Regions from separate parts of the Streptomyces sp. B1866 genome, predicted to be linked through region 1. Evidence: predicted binding sites of a transcription regulator. Region 1 holds the regulator's gene; each other region holds the start of a gene.
The links. Region 1 encodes HrcA, which represses chaperone genes, less so after heat shock. Its sites were predicted from a motif close to TTNGCACTCNGNNNNNCNGAGTGCNAA; they were not measured.
Positions count from the first base shown of each region.

Region 2: groL (chaperonin GroEL) is a predicted target of HrcA. The motif match lies at 2,807-2,833, and genes of this name have one in related genera.
Region 3: groES (co-chaperone GroES) is a predicted target of HrcA. The motif match lies at 3,699-3,725, and genes of this name have one in related genera.

Region 1 is NZ_JAVSCF010000009.1:41,115-47,154, forward strand. Features, by position in the region: gene RKE29_RS03160 (hypothetical protein) at 1-414, opposite strand, end outside; gene RKE29_RS03165 (16S rRNA (uracil(1498)-N(3))-methyltransferase) at 504-1,283, opposite strand; gene RKE29_RS03170 (nitronate monooxygenase) at 1,280-2,335, opposite strand; gene dnaJ (molecular chaperone DnaJ) at 2,678-3,814, opposite strand; gene hrcA (heat-inducible transcriptional repressor HrcA) at 3,815-4,831, opposite strand; gene RKE29_RS03185 (MBL fold metallo-hydrolase) at 5,183-5,917, shown strand.
Region 2 is NZ_JAVSCF010000016.1:16,125-22,164, reverse strand. Features, by position in the region: SAM riboswitch class I at 1-142, shown strand, start outside; gene thrC (threonine synthase) at 136-1,500, shown strand; gene RKE29_RS04640 (MoaD/ThiS family protein) at 1,497-1,775, shown strand; gene RKE29_RS04635 (cold-shock protein) at 2,302-2,505, shown strand; gene groL (chaperonin GroEL) at 2,995-4,623, shown strand; gene murQ (N-acetylmuramic acid 6-phosphate etherase) at 4,911-5,846, opposite strand; gene RKE29_RS04620 (MurR/RpiR family transcriptional regulator) at 5,987-6,040, opposite strand, start outside.
Region 3 is NZ_JAVSCF010000075.1:9,056-15,095, reverse strand. Features, by position in the region: gene RKE29_RS13045 (MOSC domain-containing protein) at 1-388, shown strand, start outside; gene RKE29_RS13040 (SDR family oxidoreductase) at 465-1,238, shown strand; gene groL (chaperonin GroEL) at 1,471-3,090, opposite strand; gene groES (co-chaperone GroES) at 3,229-3,537, opposite strand; gene RKE29_RS13025 (methyltransferase domain-containing protein) at 4,102-5,367, shown strand; partial or broken gene RKE29_RS13020 (arylamine N-acetyltransferase) at 5,657-6,040, shown strand, end outside.

The DNA of each region.
Region 1 (6,040 bases):
GCTGTCGCACTTGCCGATGGCCCGCGTCCGGAACACCCGGTGGCCGTCCACGGCGGCGGTCAGTTCGCCGCGTACGCACCGGCTCTCCTCGGCGTACCGCACCACGCCGGTGATCCGGATCTTCCGGTCGTCGTCGGTCCGGCCCCGGCAGTCGATGGACACGTCGGGACTGCGCGAGGCGGACGAGCCCGCCACCCGCTCCTCCTTCGGATCCCCGGTGCACGTCAGCCACCGCACGCTCAGGCCGCCGCGCTCCAGCGCGCGCGTACTGAGCTTGTCGGTGGTGAAGGCCACACTGGCCGGACCGAGACCGCTCTCGTCCGGATCGCAGCCCGTCAGCGCGACCGCCGCGGCGGCGGCCGCGACCGCCGCGAGCAGAAGCCGCCCGTGCCCTACCCGCCGTACTCGTTTCATTGCCCCCATAGACGATCAGCGTCCCATCTGGCCACGCGGACGGGAAGACCGCCACGCGGGCGGCCGCGCACCGGGGCGGCCCGGCGCGGTCAGCTCCAGCGGCCGGTGCGGCCCAGCAGCAGCGCGGCCGCCGCGGTCCCGGCCGTGGAGGTGCGCAGCACGCTGCGGCCCAGCCGGTACGGGCGCGCGCCCGCCTCGGCGAAGGCCGCCAGCTCCTCCGGGGCCACGCCGCCCTCCGGCCCGATCACCAGCACCGCGCCGTCGCCGGCTGCCCGCGCGTGCGGCTCGCCCGCGCCGCCCGGCCACGGCAGCGGCGCCGTCGCCAGCGGCACGGTCGCGTCCTCGTGCAGGACCGCCGCGAAACCCGCCGCCGCGAGCAGGCCGGCCACCTGCGCCGTGGTCATCGGGTCGGCCACCTCCGGAAAGGTCAGGCGGCGGGACTGCTTGCCCGCCTCCCGCGCGGTCGCACGCCACTTGGCCAGGGACTTCCGCCCGCGCTCGGCGCGCCACTGGGTGACGCAGCGGGCGGCGGTCCACGGCACGATCGCGTCGACCCCGGTCTCCGTCATGGCCTCCACGGCCAGCTCGCCCCGCTCGCCCTTCGGCAGCGCCTGCACGACGGTCAGGCGCGGCTTCGGCGGGTCCTCGGTGCGGACCTCGGCGACGTCCACGTCGAGCCGGTCCGGGGCGGCCACGGCGGCCACCGTGCCGTACGCGCCGGTGCCCGCGCCGTCCGTCAGCACGATCTGCTCGCCGACCCGCAGCCGGCGCACGGCCACCGCGTGCCGCCCCTCCGGCCCGTCGAGCGTGACCCGGTCGCCGACGGCGGCGCTGGCCAGCGAGGCGGCCACGAACACGGGAGCGGTCACGAGGCGGCCCCGCCCGGTACGTCCTGCGCGCGCCGCGCGTCCTGTGCGGCCTGTGCGGCCCGGGCCGCGGCCAGCTCGGCCGCGAGCACGCCGACCAGTTCGGCGGCGGGCAGCGGGCGCGCCAGCCGGTGGCCCTGGCCCGCCCACAGCGCGACGGCCTGCGGGTCGCCCGCCGAGGCCGCCGCGCGGCGCAGTCCAGCGGTGAGGTGGTGCACCTGGGGGTAGGCGGCGGGAGCGTACGGGCCGTACGCGCGTACGAAGCGGTTGACCAGCCCGCGGGCCGGGCGGCCGGAGAAGGCGCGGGTCAGCTCGGTGCGGGTGAAGGCCGGGTCGGTCAGCGCCCGTTTGTGCGGCTCGCTCGCCGCCGACTCGGGGCAGGCCAGGAAGGCGGTCCCGAGCTGGGCGGCCGCCGCGCCCGCGGCCAGCACGGCGGCGATCTGAGCGCCGCGCATCAGCCCGCCCGCCGCGACGACCGGCAGCCGCACGGCCTCGCGGACCTCGGCCAGCAGCGTCAGCAGCCCGCGGCCCGTGCCGTCGGCGAGCGGGTCGTCGCGGTGCGTGCCCTGGTGGCCGCCGGCCTCCACGCCCTGCGCGCACACGGCGTCGGCGCCCGCCTCCTCGGCGGCCCGCGCCTCGTCGGCGGAGGTGACGGTGACGACGGTGGCCGTGCCCGCGCAGGCGAAGTCCGCCAGGACGGCGGGGTCCGGGCAGCCGAAGGTGAAGGAGACGACCGGCACGGGGTCCGCGAGGAGCAGCGCGATCTTGGCGTCGTAGGCGTCGTCGGCGGGCCCGTCCGGGTCGCCGAGCGGCACGCCGTAGCGGTCGGCCTCGGCCGCGAGCCGTTCCGCGTAGACCTTCACGGCCGACGGGTCGGCGGCGATCGGGTGGGGCATGAAGAGGTTCACGCCGAAGGGCCGGGACGTCCGCTCGCGCACCGCCGCGATCTCCGCGCGCACCGCCTCCGGCGCCTTGTACCCCGCGGCGAGGAAGCCGAGCCCGCCCGCGCCGGAGACGGCGGCGGCCAGCGGCGGGCCGGAGGCTCCCCCGGCCATCGGAGCCTGCACGATCGGGTGGCGCAGACCGGCGGCCAGGGACGTGAACGGGGTCGGCGGCGTGGCCGCGGTCGGTGCGGAGCACATGCGCCCATCGTGTCACGGCCCGGAATCCGCCCGGCGAGGGGACGTACGGCACGGCGGTACGGCCCAGGGCGCGCGGCCCGGGCGTACGGCGCGGGAGGGCCGGGTCCGGGTTCGCGCGGCGTCCGGACGTACGGCTCGGCGTACGCCGCAGGGTGCGGTCCCGTGCCGTACGGGCGGCGCACGGTCGGCCACGTCCGCCGGACGGCGCGCGACCCGGCGCGCGCCCAGCGGCCCGCGCCCGGCGCACGTCTGCCGTCACCTGCCGTTGAACGCGTCCTTCAGCCGGGAGAACAGGCCCTGCTGGCCCGGCTTGAACTCGCCCATGGGCCGCTCCTCGCCGCGCAGCTTGGCCAGCCGCCGCAGCAGCTCCTCCTGCTCCGGGTCGAGCTTGGCCGGCGTCTGCACCTCCACGTGCACCACCAGGTCGCCCCGGCCGCCGCCGCGCAGGTGGGTGACGCCGCGCTGGTGCAGCGGGATCGACTGGCCGGACTGGGTGCCGGGCCGGATGTCGACCTCCTCCAGGCCGTCCAGCGTCTCCAGCGGCACCTTCGTGCCCAGGGCGGCGGCCGTCATGGGGATGGTGACCGTGCAGTGCAGGTCGTCGCCGCGGCGCTGGAAGACCGGGTGCGGCACCTCGTGGATCTCCACGTACAGGTCGCCGGCCGGGCCGCCGCCGGGGCCGACCTCGCCCTCGCCGGCCAGCTGGATGCGGGTGCCGTTGTCCACACCGGCCGGGATCTTCACGGTCAGCGTGCGGCGCGAGCGGACCCGCCCGTCACCCGCGCACTCCGGGCAGGGGCTGGGCACCACGGTGCCGAAGCCGTGGCACTGCGGGCACGGCCGCGAGGTCATGACCTGGCCCAGGAAGGACCGGGTGACCTGGGAGACCTCACCGCGGCCGCGGCACATGTCGCAGGTCTGCGCGGACGTGCCGGGCGCCGCGCCCTCGCCGCGGCAGGTCGTGCACACCACGGCGGTGTCCACCTGGAGGTCCTTGGTGGTGCCGAAGGCGGCCTCCTCCAGCTCGATGTCGATACGGATCATGGCGTCCTGGCCGCGCCGGGTGCGCGAGCGCGGGCCGCGCTGCGCCGCGCCGCCGAAGAAGGCGTCCATGATGTCGGAGAAGTTGCCGAAGCCCGCGCCGAAGCCGCCGGCCCCGCCACCGCCGCCGTTGGCCGACAGCGGGTCGCCGCCGAGGTCGTAGACCTGCTTCTTCTGCGGGTCCGACAGCACCTCGTAAGCGGCGTTGATCTCCTTGAACCGCTCCTGGGTCTTCGGGTCCGGATTCACGTCCGGGTGCAGCTCGCGCGCGAGCCGGCGAAACGCCTTCTTGATCTCGTCCTGCGAGGCATCGCGCCGCACACCGAGAACCGCGTAGTAGTCCGTCGCCACTTAAGACTCCGCCAGGATCTGTCCGACGTAACGTGCCACTGCCCGTACCGCTCCCATCGTTCCGGGGTAGTCCATGCGGGTTGGTCCGACCACACCGAGCTTGGCGACCGCCTCGTCGCCCGAACCGTAGCCCACCGAGACGACCGAGGTGGAGGTCAGCCCCTCGTGCGCGTTCTCGTGGCCGATACGGACCGTCATCCCGGAATCCTTGGCCTCGCCGAGCAGCTTCAGGAGCACCACGTGCTCCTCCAGAGCCTCCAGCACCGGCCGGATCGTCAGCGGGAAGTCGTGCGCGAAGCGCGTGAGGTTGGCGGTGCCGCCGATCAGCAGCCGCTCCTCGGTCTCCTCGACCAGGCACTCCAGCAGCGTGGCCAGCACGGCCACGACCGCGCCCCGCTCCTCCTGCTCGAACGACTCCGGCAGGTCCTGCACCAGCCGCGGCACGTCCGAGAACCTCCGGCCCACCACCCGGCTGTTCAACCGGGCCCGCAGGTCCGCCAAAGCCTCGTCGCCGACCGGCCCGGGGCAGTCCACCATACGCTGCTCGACCCGCCCGGTATCGGTGATGACCACCAGCATGATCCGGGCCGACGCCATCGACAGCAACTCCACGTGCCGGACCGTCGAGCGGGTCAGCGACGGGTACTGCACCACGGCGACCTGCCGGGTCAGCTGCGCCAGCAGCCGGACCGTGCGGGCCACCACGTCGTCCAGGTCGACCGCGCCGTCGAGGAAGTTCTGGATGGCGCGGCGCTCGGGCGAGGACAGCGGCTTGACGTCCGCGAGCTTGTCGACGAAGAGGCGGTAGCCCTTGTCCGTGGGGATGCGGCCGGCGCTGGTGTGCGGCTGGGCGATGTAGCCCTCCTCCTCCAGCACGGCCATGTCGTTGCGCACCGTGGCCGGCGAGACGCCGAGCCGGTGCCGCTCGGTGAGCGCCTTGGACCCGACCGGCTCCTCCGTGCCGACGTAGTCCTGGACGATGGCGCGCAGCACTTCCAGCCTGCGTTCACTGAGCACCTGCACACCTCCAGTCCTGCCGGTCCACCGGGTCCCTCCCGCGGATCGCCGGTGGCGGGCCCTTCCCCGGGCCCTCCCCCGGGCGCCTTCCTGGCACTCACCCGGCCCGAGTGCCAGAAATCCTCCAGCCAGTGTACGGCCGTGTGCCGTGGCGTGGGCAAGACCGGATGCCCCACCGCCTTCCGCCGCGGTCTTGGCCCACCGCCTTCCGCGGCGCGCTTCGCCCACCGCCTTCCGCCGCGGTCTTCGCCCACCGCCTTCCGCGGCGCGCTTCGCCCACCGCCTTCCGCCGCGGTCTTCGCCCACCGCCTTCCGCGGCGCGCTTCGCCGCCACGGGTTTAGCGTCGGCGCATGGAGACCTGTCGGGAAGAGCCGGGAACGGAATCCGAGGCGGAGCGCCTGGCGCCCGGGGTGGTGCGGTGGCGCCTGCCGGGCTGGGACGCGACGGCCGGGGCGGTCGCGGGCGCGGCGGGCGTCCTCGTGGTGGACACCGGCTCCTCGCTGCGTGAGGGGGCGTGGATCCGCCGCCGGGTCACCCGGCTCCTGGGCCGCCGGCCCACGCACGTCGCGCTCACCCACGCCCACTTCGACCACGTCCTGGGCACGGGCGCCTTCGCGGGCTGCGCGGTGTACGGGGCGGCGGGGCTGGCCGGGCCGCTGTGCGAGGGGCGGGAGGCGGTGGGCGCGGACGCCGTGCGGTACGGCGCCGACCCGGCCGCCGCGGCCGAGGCCGCCGACCTGCTGGTCCACCCGCCGCGTCCGGTGACCGGGGAGCTGGCCGTGGACCTGGGCGGCCGGAGCGTGCTGCTGGCGGACGTGGGCCCCGGCCACACCGCTCACGACCTGGCCGTGGTGGTACCCGGCCGGCCCCGGGTGGTGTTCTGCGGCGACCTGGTGGAGGAGTCCGGGCCGCCGCAGGCGGGGCCCGACGCGCTGCCCGACCGGTGGCCCGCCGCCCTGGACCGGCTGCTGGCCCTGGGCGGCGAGGACGCGGTGTACGTGCCCGGGCACGGCTCGGCCGTGGACGCGGACTTCGTCCGGACGCAGCGCGACGCTCTGGCGGCCCGCTTCGGCGGGCGCGGCTGAGGCCGCTACGAGGAGCGGCGGACCGTACGGCTGAGGCGCGGCTGACGTACGGCTGAGGTCGCTGTGAGGCGCGGTGACAGGTCCGGGGGTGAAAGGTCCGGGGACGGTGGGGCGGGGCCGAGG
Region 2 (6,040 bases), on a different contig from region 1:
GGGGCAGAGGGAACGGCCCGTTGAAGCCCCGGCAACCCTCCCGCTGGTCTCGCGCGGCCGGTCTCCGGCCACCTGGCGAGGCCCCGGCGGGGTAGGTGCCAATTCCGGCTCGCGGCGAGGTGCGCCGCGAGGAAGATGAGGAGAAAGGGCCTCGCCTGCATGTCCGCGCACGCCGCTGAGCAGCTCGCCGCCGACACGACCACTCCTTCCGCCGCTTCCGGCGACCCGGGCCCGGGTACCCCCGGTTCGGCCGTCTCTCTCGGCCCCGCCGCCGCGCTGTCCTGCCGCGAGTGCGGCGAGCGCGTCCCGCTGGGCCCGGTGTTCGCCTGCACCGAGTGTTTCGGGCCACTCGAAGTCGCGTACGACCTGCCGACCGGCGACCCCGAGGGCCTGCGCGCCCGCATCGAGGCCGGGCCGGAGAACATCTGGCGGTACGCGCCGCTGCTGCCCGTCCCGGCCGACGTCGCCGGCAAGCCCAGCCTGAACCCGGGCCGCACCAAGCTGGTGCGCGCCGACCGGCTCGCGCGTGAGCTGGGCGTGACCGGCGAGCTGCACATCAAGGACGACTCGGGCAACCCGACCCACTCGTTCAAGGACCGCGTCGTGGCCATCGCCGTGGAGGCGGCCCGCGCGTTCGGCTTCACCACCCTGTCCTGCTCGTCCACCGGCAACCTGGCTGGCGCGGTGGGCGCCGCGGCGGCCCGCGCGGGCCTGCGCTCCTGTGTGTTCATCCCGCACGACCTGGAGGCCGGCAAGGTCGTCATGGCGGCGGTCTACGGCGGCGACCTGGTCGCCATCGAGGGCACGTACGACGACGTCAACCGCTTCTGCAGCGAGCTGATCGGCGACCCGGCGGGCGAGGGCTGGGGCTTCGTCAACGTCAACCTGCGGCCGTACTACGCCGAGGGCTCCAAGACCCTCGCGTACGAGATCTGCGAGCAGCTCGGCTGGCGGCTGCCGGACCAGCTGGTGATCCCGATCGCGTCCGGCTCCCAGCTCACCAAGATCGACAAGGGGCTGCGGGAGCTGATCACACTCGGCCTGGTCGAGGACCGGCCGTACAAGATCTTCGGCGCGCAGGCGGAGGGCTGCTCCCCGGTCTCCCGCGCCTTCAAGGACGGCCACGACGTGGTGCGCCCGGTCAGGCCCGACACCATCGCCAAGTCGCTCGCCATCGGCAATCCGGCGGACGGGCCGTACGTGCTCGACATCGCCCGGCGTACGGGCGGCGCGGTGGAGGACGTGGACGACGCGCGTATCGTCGAGGCCATCAAGCTGCTGGCCCGTACCGAGGGCATCTTCGCGGAGACGGCGGGTGGCGTGACCGTCGGCGTGACGAAGAAGCTGATCGAGGACGGGCGGCTCGACCCGGCCCTGACGACCGTCGTGCTCAACACGGGCGACGGCCTGAAGACCCTCGACGCGGTGTCCCCGACGACCGGGCCCACCGCCGTCATCCGCCCGACCCTGGCATCGTTCCGAGAGGCTGGCCTCGCATGAGCGTCAACGTGAGAATCCCGACCATCCTGCGCACCTACACGGGCGGGCGGGCGGAGGTCGCCGCCGAGGGCGCCACCCTCGGCGAGGTGCTGGCCGACCTCGACAAGAACCACCAGGGGATCGCGGCCCGGGTGCTCGACGACGAGGGCAGGCTGCGCCGCTTCGTGAACGTCTACGTGAACGACGACGACGTCCGCTTCGCCGAGGGCCTGGAAACCCCCACGCCGGACGGCTCCGGGATCTCGATCATCCCCGCCGTCGCCGGCGGCTGCTGACCGCGCTTTCCGGCGCGCCGGGGCCCGCCGCCGCTGCTTTCGGGCATGCGGCGGCGGGCCCCGCGCGCCGAAGCCGCACCGCACCTACCGGAAGAACGCGCTCCGCCATAAGGCGGCGCGGCGGGTGCTCACCGCGGGCCGTCTTACAGGACTTCCCTTGCCCCGTTCGTGACAAACGGACGGGGCGAGTTTGTGTGTTGAACGCGATACAGTTGAGCTGTCGCCTATCACCCCCGCCCATCTGAGCGAACGTCAAGATGTGCACAAAATGTGTGCGCGATTTGCCGGTTCGACCCCTTTATGTCCGGTCCGGGTTGCCCGGGATTTCACCGAATTCATAGCGATCGCGCTTTTCGGCGCGCCAGGAATTCTCGTCCGATTGACCTGTTGCAGAGGGCAGTGGGACAGATACATTCAGCGGCGGTCGACGCGTTCCGGCGCACACCTTCCGCATCCGGGGGGTGAGGTCTGACCCGGGTCCGCGGAGTGCGGTCCTGCGCAGGGGCCAGTAATAGGGGAGTTAGGAATGGCTCAGGGCACCGTCAAGTGGTTCAACGCGGAGAAGGGGTACGGCTTCATCGCGGTCGACGGTGGTGCGGACGTGTTCGTCCACTACAGCGCGATCCAGATGGACGGTTACCGCACCCTTGAGGAAGGTCAGCGGGTCGAGTTCGAGATCTCGCAGGGTCAGAAGGGGCCGCAGGCGGACATGGTCCGACTGTCGGCGTGAAGTGCCGAGGCGCCAGCAGCTGACCGTGTAGGCGAACCGTAGACGAACCACGCGTACGGGGAAGGCCCGCACCCTCCCGGGGGTGCGGGCCTTTCGCACGCCCGGGGGCGCCGCGGAGCCGGTGGCCGTGCTCCCGGGAACGCCGCTGCTCCGGCCGTACGCGAAAGGCGGCCGGACCCGCGCCCCCGGCTCCGGCCGGTGCCCCCGGGGGGGCTCGCCCGGCCCTCCGCCGGAGCGCGACCCGGGCCCGCCCGCGCCCCGGGCAACCTTGCACTCTCGGGTGGCGAGTGCTAATTATGGCTTAGCACTCAGAGAGTGAGAGTGACAGCAGGACCGGGTCGGTGAGGCCCGCACGCCGGGCGGAGTCCCTAGGGACCGCGCGGCAGGCAGGCCGTCCGTCGCGGGCGCCAGCGCGGTCCGAGGAAATCCGCCTCCACGGCCTGGTACGCCGTGGGAGGCACCCCAACGTCTTGGGAGAACGGACTTCACATGGCCAAGATCATCGCGTTCGACGAGGAGGCACGGCGCGGCCTTGAGCGCGGGATGAACCAGCTCGCCGACGCCGTCAAGGTCACCCTCGGCCCCAAGGGCCGCAACGTCGTCCTGGAGAAGAAGTGGGGCGCCCCCACGATCACCAACGACGGTGTGTCCATCGCCAAGGAGATCGAGCTGGAGGACCCGTACGAGAAGATCGGCGCCGAGCTGGTCAAGGAGGTCGCGAAGAAGACGGACGACGTCGCCGGTGACGGCACGACGACCGCGACCGTCCTCGCCCAGGCGCTGGTCCGCGAGGGTCTGCGCAACGTGGCCGCCGGCGCCAACCCGATGGCCCTCAAGCGCGGCATCGAGAAGGCCGTCGAGGCCGTCTCCGCCGCCCTGCTGGAGCAGGCCAAGGACGTGGAGACCAAGGAGCAGATCGCCTCCACGGCCTCCATCTCCGCCGCCGACACGCAGATCGGCGAGCTGATCGCCGAGGCGATGGACAAGGTCGGCAAGGAAGGCGTCATCACCGTCGAGGAGTCGCAGACCTTCGGCCTGGAGCTTGAGCTCACCGAGGGCATGCGCTTCGACAAGGGCTTCGTCTCGGCGTACTTCGCCACCGACACGGAGCGCATGGAGGCGTCCTTCGACGACCCGTACATCCTGATCGTCAACTCCAAGATCTCCAACGTGAAGGACCTCCTTCCGCTGCTGGAGAAGGTCATGCAGTCGGGCAAGCCGCTGCTGATCATCGCGGAGGACATCGAGGGCGAGGCCCTGGCGACCCTGGTCGTCAACAAGATCCGCGGCACCTTCAAGTCCGTCGCCGTCAAGGCCCCGGGCTTCGGCGACCGCCGCAAGGCCATGCTCGGCGACATCGCCGTCCTCACCGGCGGCACCGTGATCTCCGAGGAGGTCGGCCTCAAGCTGGAGAACGCGGGCCTGGACCTGCTCGGCCGCGCCCGCAAGGTCGTCATCACCAAGGACGAGACCACCATCGTCGACGGTGCCGGCGACACCGACCAGGTGCAGGGCCGGGTCAACCAGATCCGCGCCGAGATCGAGAACAGCGACTCCGACTACGACCGCGAGAAGCTCCAGGAGCGCCTGGCGAAGCTGGCCGGCGGCGTGGCCGTCATCAAGGCCGGTGCCGCCACCGAGGTCGAGCTGAAGGAGCGCAAGCACCGCATCGAGGACGCGGTGCGCAACGCGAAGGCCGCCGTCGAGGAGGGCATCGTCGCCGGTGGCGGCGTGGCCCTGCTCCAGGCGACCGGCGTCTTCGAGAAGCTGGAGCTGGACGGCGACGAGGCCACCGGCGCCCAGGCCGTGCGCCTGGCCCTGGAGGCCCCGCTGAAGCAGATCGCCGTCAACGCCGGCCTTGAGGGCGGCGTCGTGGTGGAGAAGGTGCGCGGCCTGACCCCCGGCCACGGCCTGAACGCCGCCACCGGCGAGTACGTCGACCTGATCGCCGAGGGCATCATCGACCCGGCCAAGGTGACGCGCTCCGCGCTGCAGAACGCCGCGTCGATCGCCGCGCTGTTCCTGACCACCGAGGCCGTCATCGCCGACAAGCCGGAGAAGGCCGCGGCCGGTGCCGGCGCGGGCGGCGGCATGCCGGGCGGTGACATGGACTTCTGATCGCCCTTGCAGTGCGATCGCCTGTCCGAGTGACGTCGGGGCGGTGCTTCCGGGATTCCGGAGGCGCCGCCCCGACGGCGTTTCGGGGCCGAGTCTGCCGCTCGCGCGGGGCGGCAGGGGAGTCACGGCGTACGGGCGTACGGGGCGTACGGGCGCGTACGGGCGCGTACGGGCCGAAGGGCGCGCCCGCGCTCACGGGCCCGCGGGGCCGCTCACGGGCCCGTACCTCGACGCCTCGCCTTGCCCGAGCGCGCCGCGTCAGCCCCGTGCGCGTCCGAGCGCCCGCGTCAGCCCCGCGCGGCGTGGAGCGCCGCCCGCAGGTGTCCGTCCGCCTCGGTCAGCAGCCGCGCGGCGGTGGCCGCGTCCACGCCGCCGAGCAGGGTGAGGATGGCGGGCTTCACCTCGCCGCCGGTGGCGGCCAGGGCCGCCTCGACGGCCGCGTCGGGCTCGCCGGTGGCCAGCGCGACGATGCGGCGCGAGCGGGCGCGCAGCTTGTCGTTGGAGGCCCGCACGTCGACCATCAGGTTCCCGTAGGTCTTGCCCAGGCGGATCATGGTAATGGTCGACAGCATGTTCAGCACCAGCTTCTGCGCGGTGCCCGCCTTCAGCCGGGTCGAGCCGGTCAGCAGCTCCGGGCCGACGACCACCTCGATGCCGTGGTCCGCGGCGGCGGCGAGCGCGGAGCCCGCGTTGCACGCCAGGCCGACGGTCAGCGCGCCGCGCCCGCGCGCGTGCTCGACCGCTCCGACCGCGTACGGGGTGCGGCCGGAGGCGGAGACGCCCACGACGGTGTCCAGCGCGGTGAGGCCGAGTGCGTCGAGGTCGGCGGCGGCCAGGTCCCGGCTGTCCTCCGCGCCCTCCACGGACGTCACCGTCGCCTCCGGGCCGCCCGCGATCAGGCCGACGACCTGGTCGGGACGGGTGTTGAAGGTCGGCGGGCACTCGCTCGCGTCCAGCACCCCGAGCCGCCCGGCGGTGCCCGCGCCCGCGTACACCAGGCGGCCGCCGCGCGCCATGCGGGCGGCCGTGGCGTCGATGGCGGCGGCGATGCGCGGGAGCTGGGCGGCGACGGCGGCGGGCACGCCGGCGTCCTCCTCGTTCATGATCCGGGCGATCTCGGCGGTGCCGAGCCGGTCGATCTCGGCCAGCTCGGGGCGGAACGCCTCGGTGGTCAGGCGGTCCAGCTGGGCGCGCAGGCGCGCGCTGTCGGTGGTGGAGGTCATGGCGAAGCGGCTCTTTCCGTAAGTCCGTGAGGTCGTAAGTCCGTAGGGTCGCAGGGTCCGTATGGTCCCTGGCGGTGGTTCGTACGGGGTACGTCCTGGCGTACGCGTCCGGACGTGCCCCGGATCCGGCCCGGCCCCGCTCAGCGCGCGGCGGCGCGGTGGGCGTGGCGGTGGGCGAGGGCTTCGTAGGAGGC
Region 3 (6,040 bases), on a different contig from region 1:
CGTCCCCTGCCGTACGTTCGCGGGCTGGCTGGACGAGCGGGGCTGGGTGAAGCGGTTCACCGAAACCGGCCTGACCGGCGCGTACCTGCGGGTCGTCGAACCGGGCGCGGTCCAGGCGGGTGACCCGGTGGAGGTGGTGCACCGCCCCGGCCACGAGGTGACCGTGGGACTCGTCTTCCGCGCGCGGACGGCGGAGCCGGCCCTGCTGCCGCGGGTGCTCGCGGCGGGCGACGCGCTGCACCCGGAGGACCGCGAGCGGGCGGCGCACTACATGGCCAGGGGCGCCGGCGGTGCCGGGAGCGCCGGGACCGCCCGGAACACCGGGATCGCCGGGAAGGCCGAAAACGCCGCCGCCGAAGGCCCGGAGGGCCCCGCGGACCCGGCCTGACCTGCGATCGGCCCCCGCACGGCGGACCGGCGGCCCCCGGCGGCCGGTGCCGGGCCGTACCGCTACCGTGCCGCGTATGACGACTGCACTGATTACGGGGTCCACGGCGGGGATCGGGGCCGCGTTCGCGCGTCGGCTCGCGGCGGACGGCCACAACCTGGTGCTGGTGGCGCGCGACGCCGAGCGGCTGCGTGAACAGGCCGCCGACCTGCACGACCGGCACCGCGTGGAGGCCCGGGTGCTGTCCGCCGACCTGGCCGACGACGCGGGGATCGAGGCGGTCGAGGCGCGGCTGGCGGATCCGGCGCAGCCGGTGGACCTGCTGGTGAACAACGCGGGCTTCGGCCACCGGGACGGCTACCTCACCACACCTCTGGCCGACGAGTTGCGGATGCTGAAGGTGCACTGCGAGACGGTGCTGCGGCTGACCAGCGCGGCCGCCGCGGCCATGCGCGAGCGCGGGCGCGGCGGAGTGATCAACGTGTCGTCCATCGCGTCGTTCTTCCCGCGCGGCACGTACTCGGCCAGCAAGGCGTGGGTCACGCAGTTCACCCTGGGCGCCGCGAAGGACCTGACCGGATCCGGGGTGCGGCTGATGGCGCTGTGCCCGGGTTTCGTACGGACGGAGTTCCACCAGCGCTCGGGCGTGTCGACGGACAACGTGCCCGGCTGGATGTGGCTGGACGCCGACCGGGTGGTGGACGCGGCGCTGAAGGACTTCGCGCGGGGCCGGGCGCTGTCCGTACCGGACCCGCGCTACAAGGCGCTGGCCGGTCTCGGCAAGCTGGTGCCGCGCTCGGCGGCGGCGTCGGTGTCGACCAGGCTGGGCCGGAGCGCCGGCCGCCCCTGACGGCCGCCCCTGGACGGCCGCCCCGGGCAGCCGCTTCTGACGACGTTTCCCGCTAAACCTCTGACGGCTGCTTCTGACGTCTCGGCCCCTGCCGCTGTCCGCCGGGGCGCGGATCCGGTGGCGCCCGGGACAGCCAGAGGCCCGGCACCCGAAGGCGGGTGCCGGGCCTCTGGCCTGGCGGCCGCGCCGGCCCCGGGCCGGACGGCCGGGTCGGCGCGCACGACGCGTGCGGTCAGTGCGAGTGGCCGTGGCCGGCGGCCTCCGGCTCCTCCTCGGCGGGCTTCTCGACCACCAGGGTCTCGGTGGTGAGCAGCAGCGAGGCGATCGACGCCGCGTTCTCCAGGGCGGAGCGGGTGACCTTGACCGGGTCGATGACGCCGGCCTTCACCAGGTCGCCGTACTCGTCGGTCGCGGCGTTGAAGCCGTGGCCCTTCTCCAGCTCGGCCACCTTGGAGGTGATGACGTAGCCCTCCAGGCCGGCGTTCTCGGCGATCCAGCGCAGCGGCTCGACCGCGGCGCGGCGGACCACCGCGACACCGGTGGCCTCGTCGCCCGACAGGCCCAGGCCGCCGTCCAGCACCTTGACGGCGTGCACCAGCGCGGAGCCGCCGCCGGAGACGATGCCCTCCTCGACCGCGGCGCGGGTGGCGGAGATCGCGTCCTCCAGGCGGTGCTTCTTCTCCTTCAGCTCGACCTCGGTGGCCGCGCCCACGCGGATCACGCACACACCGCCGGCGAGCTTGGCCAGCCGCTCCTGGAGCTTCTCGCGGTCCCAGTCGGAGTCGGTGGTCTCGATCTCGGCCTTGATCTGCGCGACGCGCCCCTCGACGTCGCCCGCGTTGCCGCCGCCGTCCACGATCGTGGTGTCGTCCTTGGTGATGGTCACCCGGCGGGCGGTGCCCAGCACGTCCAGACCGGCCTGGTCGAGCTTGAGGCCGACCTCCTCGGCGATGACGGTGGCGCCGGTCAGCGCGGCCATGTCGCCGAGCATCGCCTTGCGGCGGTCGCCGAAGCCGGGGGCCTTCACCGCGACGGCGTTGAAGGTGCCGCGGATCTTGTTGACGACCAGGGTGGACAGGGCCTCGCCCTCGACGTCCTCGGCGATGATCAGCAGCGGCTTGCTGGCGCCGCCCTGAAGGATCTTCTCCAGCAGCGGCAGCAGGTCCTGGATGGACGAGATCTTGCCCTGGTGGATCAGGATGTACGGGTCGTCGAGGACGGCCTCCATGCGCTCCTGGTCGGTGACCATGTACGGCGACAGGTAGCCCTTGTCGAACGCCATGCCCTCGGTGAAGTCCAGCTCCAGGCCGAAGGTGTTGGACTCCTCGACGGTGATGACGCCGTCCTTGCCGACCTTGTCCATCGCCTCGGCGATCAGCTCGCCGACCTGCTTGTCCTGGGCGGACAGCGCGGCCACGGCGGCGATGTCGGTCTTGGAGTCGATCGGGCGGGCGGAGGCCAGCAGGTCGTCGGAGACGGCCCGGACGGCGGCGTCGATGCCCTTCTTCAGGGCGGCGGGAGAGGCGCCGGCGGCCACGTTGCGCAGGCCCTCGCGGACCAGCGCCTGGGCCAGCACGGTGGCGGTGGTGGTGCCGTCGCCCGCGATGTCGTTGGTCTTGGTCGCCACCTCCTTGACGAGCTGGGCGCCCAGGTTCTCGTACGGGTCGTCGACCTCGACCTCGCGCGCGATGGTCACGCCGTCGTTGGTGATGGTCGGCGCGCCGAACTTCTTGTCGATCACGACGTTGCGGCCCTTGGGGCCGATCGTCACCTTGACGGTGTCGGCGAGCTTGTTCACCCCGCGCTCAAGGGCGCGGCGCGCGTCCTCGTCGAATTTCAGGATCTTCGCCATGAGATGCGTGTGTCCTCTCGTTGCGACCCTGGCGCACCGCGCGGGGGGCCGCCATCGTTGGTACGAACTGCGCCCCGGGCGCCCGGCAGGTTCGCTCGCGGGGGGCCAGGGGCGCAGGACGGGAAATGCGGGGTGGAGTTACTTCTCGACGATCGCGAGGACGTCGCGGGCCGAGAGCACGAGGTAGTCCTCGTTGTTGTACTTCACCTCGGTCCCGCCGTACTTGCTGTAGAGAACGACGTCGCCGACCTTGACGTCGAGCTCGACGCGCTTGCCGTCCTCGATGCGGCCCGGGCCCACGGCCAGGACGGTGCCCTCCTGGGGCTTCTCCTTGGCGGTGTCCGGGATGACCAGGCCGGAGGCCGTGGTCTGCTCGGCGTCGAGCGGCTGGACCACGATGCGGTCCTCAAGCGGCTTGATGGCAACCTTGGTGCTGGCGGTCGTCACGATCCGACCTCCCCCTTCGGAGATCTCGCGGGGTTGACTGTCTTAAGGGGGCGACCAGGTGGATCCGTCGTCGCGGGTGCCGGACCTGCCCGTCGCACGTCACTGCTGGCTGGCACTCCGGACTGAGGAGTGCCAGCGTCGAGTCCGAGACTAGGACGCTGTTAGCACTCAGTCAACTAGAGTGCCAAGCGACGTGGCGGCGGTTCGGCCACGCCCGGCGCCCGGACCCGTACGGCCGTTTCCGGTCCGCCGCCCGAACGGCCCCTGCGGCGCGGGGCGGAGAGCGCCCGGACGGCGGGATCCCGGACCGCCTGGGGTCGCCAGGTGGCGCGCGGCGGCGCGCGGGCGCCGAGCGTGTCGCCCGCCGCGGTCCGCGCGCCCCCCGCCCGCGCCGTAAGCCGCCGTGGGTCGCCTTCGGCGTTGCGCTCTACCGGCCGTACGCGCGTGCTCTCGACCGGGACGACATGGGACTCCCCAAAACCGACGCGTACCGGCGCACGGGACGGCGGAAGGCGCCGGGCGGGCCGGGGGAAGAGGCCGCGCCGGGGACGGGAGAATGGGCGGGTGGACGTGGACGCCTTCGAATCGCTGCTCACCGACGAGGGGCAGGCGGTGCTCGCCGCGCTGCGCGACCACGATCCGGCGCGCGAACTGGCCGAGGTGACGCGGCTGCGCCGCGACCACCCGCCCGCGCTGGTCTCGGCGGCCGTCACCCAGGCGCGGCTGCGGCAGCGCGCCGTGGCCAAGTTCGGCGCCGAGGACGCCCGTCGCATGTACTTCACGCCGGACGGCGTGGAGCAGGCCACCCGCGCGTCCGTCGCCGCCTACCGGGCCCGCCGGTTCGCCGATCTGGGCGTGCGCACCCTGGCCGACCTGTGCTGCGGCGTCGGCGGCGACGCGCTGGCGCTCGCCCGCGCGGGCGTGCGGGTGCTGGCCGTCGACCGGGATCCGCTGACCTGCGCGGTCGCCCGGGCCAACGCCGAGGCGCTGGGCCTGGCCGACCGGATCGAGGTGCGCCGCGCGGACGTGGCGGACGTCGACACCTCGCCGTACGACGCGGTGTTCGTCGACCCGGCGCGGCGCGGCGGCCGCGGCGGAGCGGGCCGATCGGGCGGTACGGGACGCGCGGGCCGTACGGGCGCCGCGGGCGGGCCGGCGCGCGCGGGCGGCCAGGGCGGCGGCGGCCGGATCTTCGACCCGGAGTCCTACTCGCCGCCGCTGTCCTGGGCGGTCGCCACCGCCCGCAGGTCCCCGCACGCCGCCCTCAAGGCCGCCCCGGGCCTGCCGTACGAGGCGATCCCCGACGCGGCCGAGGCCGAGTGGATCTCGGACGGCGGGGACGTGAAGGAGGCGGTGCTGTGGTTCGGCACCGCGCGCCCGGGCATGCGCCGCGCCACCCTGCTGCCCTCCGGCCGGTCCCTGCTCGGCGCGCGCCTGCCCGACCCGAGCCCGGGCCCGGTGGGCCGCTGGCTGTACGAGCCGGACGGCGCCGTCATCCGCGCGCACCTCGTGGCGGACGTGGCCGCACGCGTGGGCGGCCGGCTGATCGACCCGACCATCGCCTACCTGACGGCGGACGAGCTGCGCCCCACGCCGTACGCCACCGCCTACGAGATCACCGACGTGCTGCCGTTCAACCTCAAGCGGCTCAGGGCGCTGCTGCGGGAGCGGGAGGTGGGCGTCGTGACGATCAAGAAGCGGGGTTCGGCGGTGGAACCGGAAGAGCTGCGCAGGCGGCTGAAACTCGAAGGGGTGAATGCCTGCACCGTCGTCCTGACGCGCGTGGCGGGCGCGCCCACGATGCTGCTGGGCCACCCGGCGGACTGCTAGCGGGCGCGCGGGCCGCGCCCTCGCGCCGGCCCCGCGCACCGCGCGCCCCCGGCGCGCGGCCAGCGCGCGTCCGAACACGGGAGCGCCCACGCGGCGGCGCGCACGGCGCCGGTCCCCGGCCCACGGTCGGCCCCACAGCCGGTTCCACAGCCCGGACCCGCGGCCTGGACCCGTGGGCCGGTCCCGTGGGCCGGTCGGCACGGCCCGGAGTCCTACGGCCCGGGGACCAGCCCCATCCCGATCCGGGGCCCGAGGCGCACCGTCCCGGGCGGTCCGTACGGTGAGCCCCATGGCACCGACGCACCTTCCCGCCCCGCTCTCGGCCCCGCTCTCCGCCCCGCTCTCACCGGCCGACCTCGACGCCTACCTGGCCCGGACCGGCTGGTCCGGCGAGCGCCGCGCGGACGCCGCCGCGCTGCGGTCGCTGCACCGCGCGCACCTGACCGCCATCCCCTTCGAGAACGTGCAGGCCCTCCTCGGCTCGGCGCCCTCCCTGGCCCTGCCCGACCTGCTCGACAAGCTGGTGCGCGGGCCGCGCGGCGGCTACTGCTGCGAGCACAACACCCTGTTCGCCGCCGTCCTGGAGACGTTCGGCTTCGGCGTGACCCGCCTGGCCGCGCGCGTGCGGGTGGGCGCCCAGGACGGTGCCCTGCGGCCGCGTACGCACATGCTG